Linked DNA regions of Sinorhizobium fredii NGR234. The protein of the gene in region 1 interacts with the protein of each later gene in a pairwise test. Links are inferred from orthologs where the notes say so. Each region holds a gene or a part of one and is shown on either strand. Other genes may lie near its edges.

Region 1 (6,231 bases):
ATCTGTTTTCCTGGCAGTTGGGGCTGCCTGCAACACTTCTGTGCCTTGCCTTCGGCTATCTGCTCGGCTCCATCCCGTTCGGCCTGATCCTCACCCGCATGGCGGGGCTCGGCGACGTGCGCAAGATCGGCTCCGGCAATATCGGCGCGACGAACGTGCTGAGAACCGGCAACAAGAAGCTCGCGGCCGCCACGCTGCTGCTCGACGCGCTGAAGGGCACGGCAGCGGCCGCAATCGCCTCACTCTGGGGCGTTGAAGCCGGCATCGCCGCTGGTCTCGCCGCCTTTCTCGGGCATCTCTTCCCCGTCTGGCTCTCCTTCAAGGGCGGCAAGGGCGTCGCCACCTATATCGGCGTCCTGCTCGGCCTGGCGCCGCTGATGGTGCCCGCTTTCGCAGCGATCTGGCTCGCCGCGGCGAAGATCACCCGCTACTCCTCACTGTCGGCACTCATCGCTACCGCCGTCATGCCGATCGCACTCTATGCAACCGGATACGGGAAGGTCGCCCTGCTCTTCGCCCTGATGACGGTGATCACCTGGATCAAGCACCGCGCCAATATCCAGCGGCTCTTGAGCGGCACGGAAAGCCGGATCGGAGAAAAGGGATAATGCCGATCGGCGGGGCTCGACGTAACGGAACCGCGCTGACGGAACGGCAGAGGATCGCCTGGCTGCGGTTGATCCGCAGCGACAATGTCGGTCCTGCGACCTTTCGGGATCTCGTCAACCACTTCGGCTCTGCGGAGGCGGCGCTCGAGGCACTGCCGGAACTGTCGCGCCGCGGCGGCGCGGGTGGACAGTTTCGCGTCGCCTCGGTGGCGGCTGCGGAGCGCGAGTTCGAGGCCGCGCACCGGTTCGGCGCAGTGTTCGTCGGAATCGGCGAAACCGACTACCCGCCGGCGCTGAAAGAGATCGACGGCGCCCCACCGCTCCTTGCGATGAAGGGCAACCTCCAGGCGGCAAGCCGCCCCTCGCTCGGCATCGTCGGCTCGCGCAATGCCTCGGCCAGCGGTGCGAAATTCGCCGCGATGATCGCGCGCGATGCCGGTGCCGCCGGCTACGCCATCACCTCCGGCCTCGCGCGCGGCATCGACACCGCTGCGCATCGAGCCAGCCTCGGAACCGGCACGATCGCCGCTCTCGCGGGCGGCCTCGACCGACCCTACCCGCCGGAGAATATCGGACTCCTGCAGGAGATCACCGCAGGCGAAGGATTGGCGATCAGTGAAATGCCGTTCGGCTGGGAGCCGCGCGCCCGCGACTTTCCGCGAAGGAACCGCCTGGTCGCCGGCATCAGTCTCGGCGTCGCCATTGTCGAGGCGGCCAGCCGTTCGGGATCGCTCATCACCGCCCGCTACGCGGCCGATTTCGGCCGGCTCGTCTTCGCCGTACCGGGCTCGCCGCTCGATCCGCGCTGTCACGGAACGAACGATCTCCTGAAACAAGGCGCGATCGTCACCACTTCCACGGCCGATGTGCTCGAGGGATTGGCCCCTCTAAGCCGTGACGATCTCTTCTCGCGCCTGAATGCCCGGGAACCGGCGGTCGAACCCGCGCCCTCAGGGCCGCCGGCAACGGCGACGCTCGGCGAAGGCGGCCGCGCGCTTGTCGTCGAAGCGCTCGGCCCGACCCCGGTCGAGATCGACGATATCATTCGCCACACCGGACTTGCCGCCTCCGAGGTCCACCTTGTACTGCTCGAACTCGATCTCGCCGGCCAGCTCTGCCGTCACGGGGCGAATCTCGTATCCCTCGCTCCTCCGCAATAGGGGCGGAAACGCAGATGTACGCCGCCTCGCGACACGCGCAGAAATCGAAAAACGAACCACCACGAGTTGCGGTAAATCGAATATTGCGATTTGGTTGCGATCGGTCGGGATGTCGCTATTTTCGTGAAACCCCTTGACCGCGCCCGAATCCCTGTCCATTTCGTGGCCACAACAAAGGCCGCGCAACGCCTGCGCCTTGCCAGAAGAGATTGTCTCAGAGAATGACGATGAATGTTGTAGTGGTGGAATCGCCTTCCAAGGCCAAGACGATCAACAAGTATCTGGGCCCCGGCTACAAGGTGCTTGCTTCGTTCGGCCATGTGCGGGATCTGCCGGCCAAGGACGGATCGGTTCGCCCGGACGAAGACTTCGAAATGTCGTGGGAAGTCGACGGCGCCTCCGCCAAGCGGATGAAGGACATTGCCGACGCCGTGAAGTCGTCGGACGGACTGATCCTGGCAACCGACCCGGACCGGGAAGGTGAAGCGATCTCCTGGCATGTGCTCGACCTCCTCAAGAAAAAGAAGGTCATCGGCGACAAGCCGGTCAAGCGCGTCGTCTTCAATGCGATCACCAAGAAGGCCGTGCTCGATGCGATGGCCGATCCGCGCGACATCGACATTTCGCTCGTCGACGCCTATCTCGCCCGCCGCGCGCTCGACTACCTCGTCGGCTTCAACCTTTCGCCGGTTCTGTGGCGCAAGCTGCCTGGCGCCCGTTCGGCCGGTCGCGTCCAATCGGTGGCGCTGCGGCTCGTCTGCGATCGCGAGGCCGAGATCGAACGCTTCGTCACGGAAGAATACTGGAATATCTCGGCGCTCCTGAAGACACCGCGCGGCGACGAGTTCGAAGCGCGGCTCGTCTCGGCCGACGGCAAGCGGCTGCAGCCGAAAGCGGTTGGCAACGGCGAGGAGGCCAATCGGCTGAAGGCCCTGCTCGACGGCGCGAGCTATGTGGTCGAAAGCGTCGAGGCGAAGCCCGTCAAGCGAAACCCGGGTCCGCCCTTCACAACCTCGACGCTGCAGCAGGCCGCCTCCTCCAAGCTCGGTTTCTCGGCGTCGCGCACCATGCAGGTGGCACAGAAGCTCTACGAGGGCGTCGATGTCGGCGGCGAGACCGTCGGTCTGATCACTTATATGCGTACGGACGGCGTACAGATGGCGCCGGAAGCGATCGATGCGGCGCGCCGGGCGATCGGCAGCCAGTTCGGCACCCGCTACCTGCCGGAAAAGCCGCGCTTCTATTCGACCAAGGCGAAGAACGCCCAGGAAGCCCACGAAGCGATCCGCCCGACGGACTTCAACCGCACCCCCGATGAGGTGCGCCGCTTCCTCGACGGCGACATGCTGAAGCTCTACGACCTGATCTGGAAGCGCGGCATCGCCAGCCAGATGGCATCGGCCGAGATCGAGCGGACGACGGCGGAGATCGCCGCCGACAACGGCGGCAAGAAGGCCGGCCTGCGCGCCACCGGCTCCGTCATCCGCTTCGACGGCTTCATCGCCGCCTATACCGACATGAAGGAAGACGGCGAGCAGGCGGACGACGGCGATGAGAGCGGCCGGCTGCCCGAGATCAATGCGCGCGAAAATCTCGCCAAGCAGAAGATCAACGCCACCCAGCACTTCACCGAGCCGCCGCCGCGCTATTCGGAAGCGACGCTGATCAAGAAGATGGAAGAGCTCGGCATCGGGCGCCCCTCGACCTATGCCGCGACGATCAGCACGCTCGTCGACCGCGACTATGTGGAGATCGACAAGCGCAAGTTGATGCCGCAGGCCAAGGGCCGGCTGGTGACGGCGTTCCTCGAGAGCTTCTTCACCCGCTATGTCGAATACGATTTCACCGCATCTCTCGAGGAAAAGCTCGACCAGATCTCGGCCGGCGAGCTCAATTGGAAGGACGTCCTGCGCGAGTTCTGGAAGGATTTCTTCTCGCAGATCGAGGACACCAAGGAACTGCGCGTCACCAATGTGCTCGATGCGCTCAACGAGGAGCTTGCACCGCTCGTCTTCCCGAAACGCGAGGACGGCGGCGACCCGCGCACCTGCCAGGTCTGCGGCACCGGCAAGCTCTCGCTGAAGCTGGGCAAATACGGCGCCTTCGTCGGCTGCTCGAACTATCCGGAATGCAACTACACGCGCCAGCTGTCGTCCGACAGCAACGGCGATGCGGAAGCGGCCGTGTCGAACGAGCCGCAGAGCCTCGGCAAGGATCCGCACACCGGCGAGGAAATCACCCTGCGCAGCGGTCGCTTCGGTCCCTATGTCCAGCGGGGCGACGGCAAGGACGCCAAGCGCGCGAGCCTGCCGAAGGGCTGGACGCCGGCGACGATCGACCACGAGAAGGCGCTCGCTCTTCTCTCGCTGCCGCGCGACATCGGCAAGCACCCGGAAACCGGCAAGATGATCTCGACCGGGATTGGCCGCTACGGACCGTTCGTGCTGCATGACGGCACCTATGCCAATCTGGAATCGGTGGAGGACGTCTTTTCGATCGGCCTCAATCGCGCCGTTTCGGCTCTTGCCGACAAGCAGTCGAAGGGTGCAGGCGGCGGGCGCACCGCGGCTGCCGCCCTCAAGGAACTCGGGGAACATCCCGACGGCGGCGTGATGACTGTGCGCGACGGGCGCTTCGGCCCCTATGTCAACTGGGGCAAGGTGAACGCCACCCTGCCGAAGGGCAAGGATCCGCAGTCCGTGACCGTCGAAGAGGCGCTGGCACTGATCGCCGAACGTGCGGCGAAAGGTGGCGTGTCGAAGGGCAAGGCGGGCAATGGCAAGGCGGCCAGGGGCAGATCCTCGACCGCGGCAACCAAGAGCACGGCGGCGAAAGCCGAGAAGCCCAAGGCGGCCGCAAAGGCGAAGAGCAAGACGGCCGCGAAGGCCAAGAAGGGCTGACGTTGAGTAGAATTCCGCGCGATCCGACCGAACGGCGCACAAAAAGTGCCGGCAAGAAGCAGTTGCGCGCAGCCCAGGCGGCGCCCGCAGTCAAGGACGCGATCATCCACGGCGCCGTTCCGCCGCGCGACGTGCTCATGCGCTTCATCGCCGAGAATCCGCAGCAGGCCTCGAAGCGGGAGATCGCCAAGGCGTTCGGCCTGAAGGGCGAGGCGCGCGTCGAACTCAAGGCGCTGCTCCGCTCGCTGGAGGAGGACGGGCTGGTCGAGAAGAAGCGCAAGTCGCTCGTTCGCCCCGGTGCCCTGCCGCCCGTCACCGTGCTCGACATCACCATCCGCGATATCGACGGCGAATTGATCGGCCGCCCGGCCGAATGGCTCGACGACGACGGCGTCGCACCGGCGGTCCTGATCCGCCAGTCGGCGGCCGGCAAGGCGAAGGGCAAGGCGCCGGTCGGCGGTCTCGGCGACCGGGTGCTCGCCAAGATCTTCCCGGCCAAGGAGCGGGGCGGCCCCGCCTATACGGCGCGCATCATCAAGATCCTCGACAAGCGCAAGGATGCCGTGCTCGGCGTGTTCCGCGCGACTCCGGGCGGCGGCGGTCGACTGATGCCGATCGACAAGCGCGGCGAGGAAGTCCTCGTCGACGCGGAATTCACGGGCGACGCCAAGGACGGCGACCTCGTCGAAGTGCATCTCGCCCGGCTCGGCCGTTACGGCCTGCCGCGCGCCCAGGTGCAGACCGTCATCGGCTCCGTCGCCTCCGAAAAGGCGATCTCGATGATAGCCATCCATGCGCATGGCATTCCGCATGTCTTCCCAGAGCGCGTACTGCAGGAGGCCGATGCGGCAGAGGCCGCCACGATGGCGCACCGCGAGGACTGGCGCTCGCTGCCGCTCGTCACCATCGACCCGGCCGACGCCAAGGACCACGACGACGCCGTTCACGCCGAACCGGATCCCTCCCCCGACAATCCCGGCGGCGTTATCGTCACCGTCGCGATCGCCGACGTCTCCTGGTATATCCGGGCGAAATCGGCTCTCGATCTCGAAGCGTTGAAACGCGGCAATTCTGTCTATTTCCCCGATCGTGTCGTGCCGATGCTGCCCGAGCGCATCTCCAACGATCTCTGCTCGCTGAAGGAAGGTGTCGACCGGCCTGCGCTGGCGGTGCGGATGCGTTTCTCGAAGGAGGGCCGCAAGGCGGGACATACGTTCCACCGCATCATGATGCGCAGCGCCGCCAAGCTTTCCTATCAACAGGCCCAGGCCGCCATCGACGGGTCGCCGGACGACAAGACCGGGCCGATCCTGGAACCGATCCTGAAGCCGCTGTGGGAGGGCTACCGCATCCTCAGCCGCGGGCGGGAGCGGCGCCAGCCACTCGAACTCGACATGCCCGAGCGCAAGATCATCCTGAAGCCGGACGGAACCGTCGACCGGGTCTTCGTGCCGGAACGCCTCGATGCCCACAAGCTCATCGAGGAAATGATGATCCAGGCCAACGTCGCGGCGGCGGAGACCTTGGAGCAGAAACGCCAGGCATTGATCTACCGCGTCCACG
Region 2 (4,398 bases), 1.0 Mb from region 1 along the record:
CTACCGCCGCGACAATCTCGATCGGCTGATCGACGACATCAACGCCACCGGCTACGGGCTGACCTTCGGCCTGCACACGCGGCTCGACGAGACGATCGCCCATGTGACGAGCCGCATCAAGGCCGGCAACCTCTATGTCAACCGCAACATCATCGGCGCGGTGGTGGGAGTCCAACCCTTCGGCGGCCGCGGCCTTTCCGGCACCGGTCCGAAGGCCGGCGGACCGCTCTATCTCGGCCGGCTGGTAACGCCGGCCCCGGTGCCGCCGCAGCACAGCTCCGTGCATATTGACCCGACGCTGCTCGATTTCGCCAAGTGGCTCGACGGCAAGGGTGCGACGGCGGAGGCGGAGACAGCCCGCAATGCCGGCAGCAGCTCAGCGCTGGGACTGGACCTCGAACTCCCCGGCCCGGTCGGCGAGCGCAACCTCTATGCACTGCATCCGCGCGGCCGTGTCCTGCTTGTGCCGGCGACCGAGAGCGGGCTTTACCACCAGCTCGCCGCAGCGCTTGCAACCGGCAACAGCGTCGTCGTCGATGCCGCCTGCGGCCTGCAGGCCTCGCTGAAGTCCCTGCCGCACAGTGTGGCCCTGCGCGTCTCCTGGTCGAAGGACTGGGCCGCCGACGGCCCGTTCGCCGGTGCCCTGGTCGAAGGCGACGCCGAGCGCATCCGCCAAGTCAACAAGGCAATTGCGGCATTGCCCGGTCCGCTCGTGCTGGTCCAGGCCGCCTCGGGCGAGGAGATCGCCCGCAATCCGGACGCCTATTGCCTGAACTGGCTGGTCGAGGAGGTTTCCACCTCGATCAACACGGCCGCCGCCGGCGGCAATGCCAGCCTGATGACAATCGGCTGAGCGACCAAAAACTTCCCCTCCCCAACCCCTCCCCACAAGTGGGAGGGGCTTGAGATGCCGCACACTCTTCACTCCCTTTTGACCGATGCAACGAGGCCGAAATTTTCAGGCAGGGCACTCGGCCGCAACGGGCGCCAAAGCCCCTCCCACCTTTGGGGAGGGGCGATGCTGCGCCTCGGCAAGCAGTCCATCGAGGATGACGAAGCGCCTCCATTCCGCTATCAGCGTTGCCAAACCGGGAAGCAGCGGATGTTCACGCTCCAGCGCATCGAGACCTCGGCACAGGAAATCAGGAAGAGCCGCTTTGTGGCGATCGCCGGCTCGATCGACGACGAGCAAGCGGCAAAGGCCTTTCTCGCCGCCCATTCCGAGCCGGCCGCCAACCACAATTGCTGGGCCTGGCGGATCGGCCAGACATACCGCTTCAATGACGATGGCGAGCCGAGCGGCACGGCGGGCAAGCCGATCCTGGCGGCGATCGACGGCCAGTCGCTCGACCGGGTCGTGGTCGTCGTGACGCGCTGGTTCGGCGGCGTTCTGCTCGGCAGCGGCGGCCTGATCCGCGCCTATGGCGGCACCGCCGCACTCTGTCTCAGGGCGGCGGAAAAGGTCGAACGGGTCGAGACGCACCGTGCCACGGTCGCCTGCGACTTCGCCGATCTCGCCCTCATCAAGGCACGGCTCACCGCCCGCGGCATCGCGATCGCCAGCGAAAGCTTCACCGACACCGGTGCCATGCTGGTGATCGATTTTCGGAAGGACGCGGCGGAAGCCACACTCACCCTGGTGAGTGATCTCAGTCGCGGCAGGGCGATCGTTTCGCTCGATACCTGACCGCCCCTTTCGCTCAGCCTCACAATCATCATACAAATGACCGACAATTTGCGTGGCACCCGCCGCGGCAAAAGGGTGATCGAGGAGACCTTCAGATGAAGACGAGAGTTTTGGGACGGACGGGCGCAACAATTTCGGAGATCGGCTTCGGCGCCTGGCAGATCGGCGGTTCCTGGGGCGATGTCAGCGAGGAAGACGGCAAGCGCGCCCTCAACGCCGCGCTCGACAACGGCGTCACCTTCATCGATACGGCCGACGTCTATGGCGACGGCCGTTCGGAAAAGATCATCGCTGCGGTGCTGAAGGAGCGCGGCGGCGAAAAGCCGTTCGTCGCCACCAAGGCCGGGCGACGACTCAATCCGCATGTCGCCGATGGCTATACCGGCGCCAATGTCGAAGCCTTCATCGACCGCAGCCTCAAGAATCTCGGCGTCGAGACCCTCGATCTCGTCCAACTCCACTGCCCGCCGACGGACGTCTATTACCGGCCCGAGCTTTTCGGCGCGCTCGACAAAATCGCGGCCAAGGGCAAGATCCGTCACTACGGCGTCTCGGTCGAAAGGGTCGAGGAGGCCCTGAAGGCGATCGAATATCCGGGCGTCGCCACGATCCAGATCATCTACAATATCTTCCGGCAGCGACCGCATGACCTTTTCTTTGCCGAAGCGAAGAGAAAGAATGTCGGTATCATCGTGCGCGTGCCGCTGGCCTCCGGCCTGCTTTCAGGCAAGATCGGCAAGGACACGGTCTTCGCTGCGGATGATCACCGCAACTACAACCGCCACGGTGAAGCCTTCGACGTCGGCGAGACCTTCGCCGGCGTGCCGTTCGAGGCGGCGCTGGAAGCGGTGGAAGAGCTGCGCAGGCTGGTGCCCGCCGATGTGCCTATGGCGCAATTCGCGCTTCGCTGGATCGTCGCGCAGGAGGCCGTTTCGGTCGTCATCCCCGGCGCCCGCAACGCCGGCCAGGCGCAATCGAATGCGGCGGCCAGCGCGCTTGCTCCGATCGGTGGGGCGACCATGGAGGCGATCGCCGCACTTTACGAGCGGCTGATCAAGGTCCATGTTCATCAGCGATGGTAACGGAGCAGCGGCGGGTCTTCCTAGCAGCCAAGGGAAGGCAACGATGAGCGAGGCCTTCGATCTCGAACGTTTCGTCAAGGCGCAGGAGGGCGTCTACGAGAGCGCGCTGGCGGAGCTTCGCGCCGGCGCCAAGCGGACCCACTGGATGTGGTTCATCTTTCCGCAGATCCAGGGCCTAGGCCATTCGTCGATGGCGCAGTATTACGCGCTGGCGGATCTCGACGAGGCGCGGGCCTTTCTCAAGCACCCGCTGCTCGGCCGGCGACTTCGTGAATGCACGGAGGCTGTGAACGCAGTCAGAGGGCGCAGCGCTCTCTCCATCCTCGGCCGGCCGGACGATCTGAAGTTCCGCTCGTCGATGACGCTCTTCGAGGCCGCCGACCCGACTGTCGGAGCTTTTGCAAAAGCGCTCGACCATTATTACCACGGCGCCCGAGATCCCCGAACGATGGAAATCCTCGGCGGGGCTTGAATAGCGGCCGACCTCAAAGCGATGCAACCGGCATCTGGGTGACGAGCAGGATCAGAAGGGCGCAGACCGTCAGGCCGGCGATGATCAGCATCAGCTCCTTCATCATGTAGCGGTACATTCAAGCCCTCCTTTCTGCTGGACGGCGTGGCAACGGAGACCATATGGGAATCCGCCGCTGCCGTTTTGAGGCGCGCCCGAGCCACAACATCGTGAACGCGCCGAAAAACGAGACCGGCTTGCCGCAAACGTGCCCCACTGCGCCGCTAGCTTCGAGAGCGCCGGGGCAGCATAGGCATTGCAAGGAGCTGACCGATGGTCGTCAGGCTGATCGTCCAGACCGTCATCTGGTTCGGGATCATGGGAGCTGTTCTCTTCGCTTCGGCCGGAACCTTCGACTGGCCGGCCGCCTGGATTTACCTCGCCATCATGCTGGCGCTTTCTCTCATCACCGGGCTGCTGCTTGCCTGGCATGATCCGGCGCTGCTCAGGGAGCGATTGGCCGCCCCCATCCAGAAGGACCAGCCAAAGGCCGACAAGGTGCTCCTTTCCGTGCTCCTCCTGTTCCTGTTCGGCGCCTTCGCCTTCATGGCGCTCGATGCCGCACGATTCAAATGGTCGGCGGTACCATCATGGGCACAGGCCGCCGGCGCGCTGCTGCTCGTGCTCTCGATCGGCTTCAACTACCGGGTCATGCGCGAAAACAGCTTCGCCGCACCGGTTGTGAAGGTGCAGAGCGAGCGGGGACAAAGCGTGGTCACGACAGGCCCCTATCGCTATGTCCGCCATCCGCTCTACAGCGGCAGCCTGCTGTTCGTCGCCGGCACGTCGCTGCTGCTCGGTTCCTGGTGGGGGCTGCTGGCCGCATTGGGGCTCGCAGCCCTGCTCGCCATCCGGATCGGCATCGAGGAAAAGGCGCTTCGCGCCGGCCTCGCGGGGTACGACGCCTATGCGCAACGGGTGCGTTATCGGCTCGTTCCGTATGTGTGGTAGCGGATCTTTGGGCGGTTGATCCAATCGTGATCAGCCAGGCACGATGCGCCCGGAGACCTCGGCGTTTTCGGGACGAGCGACACCGTCGCCGCGGGCGGAAGTCTGCGCCGTCGGCACGGGCGGCAAGAGCAGCTCCTCCAGAAAATAGGCGGAAAGCGCGGCGCGAC

The links.
Region 2: the proteins of topA (region 1) and NGR_RS11855 interact in binary tests that used the Escherichia coli proteins (3 or more experiments, as listed by UniProt). The link is inferred for Sinorhizobium fredii NGR234 from one-to-one orthologs.

Annotation. Positions count from the first base shown.
Region 1 is NC_012587.1:1,149,265-1,155,495, reverse strand. The notes cover bases 1,648-4,868. They hold topA (type I DNA topoisomerase), read left to right. Parts: upstream 1,648-1,995; coding sequence 1,996-4,668; downstream 4,669-4,868. Other genes in these bases: rnr (ribonuclease R), read left to right, coding at 4,671-4,868; dprA (DNA-processing protein DprA), read left to right, coding at 1,648-1,768. Outside these bases: glycerol-3-phosphate 1-O-acyltransferase PlsY, read left to right, coding at 1-608; more of dprA, read left to right, coding at 608-1,647; more of rnr, read left to right, coding at 4,869-6,231. UniProt on the Escherichia coli protein: Releases the supercoiling and torsional tension of DNA, which is introduced during the DNA replication and transcription, by transiently cleaving and rejoining one strand of the DNA duplex.
Region 2 is NC_012587.1:100,425-104,822, reverse strand. What follows is about bases 1-2,894. They hold NGR_RS11855 (IMPACT family protein), read left to right. Parts: upstream 1-1,102; coding sequence 1,103-1,687; downstream 1,688-2,894. Other genes in these bases: NGR_RS11845 (DUF1810 domain-containing protein), read left to right, coding at 2,813-2,894; NGR_RS11850 (aldo/keto reductase), read left to right, coding at 1,783-2,769; putA (trifunctional transcriptional regulator/proline dehydrogenase/L-glutamate gamma-semialdehyde dehydrogenase), read left to right, coding at 1-853. Outside these bases: more of NGR_RS11845, read left to right, coding at 2,895-3,241; NGR_RS11840 (methyltransferase family protein), read left to right, coding at 3,554-4,231; NGR_RS11835 (helix-turn-helix transcriptional regulator), read right to left, coding at 4,262-4,398.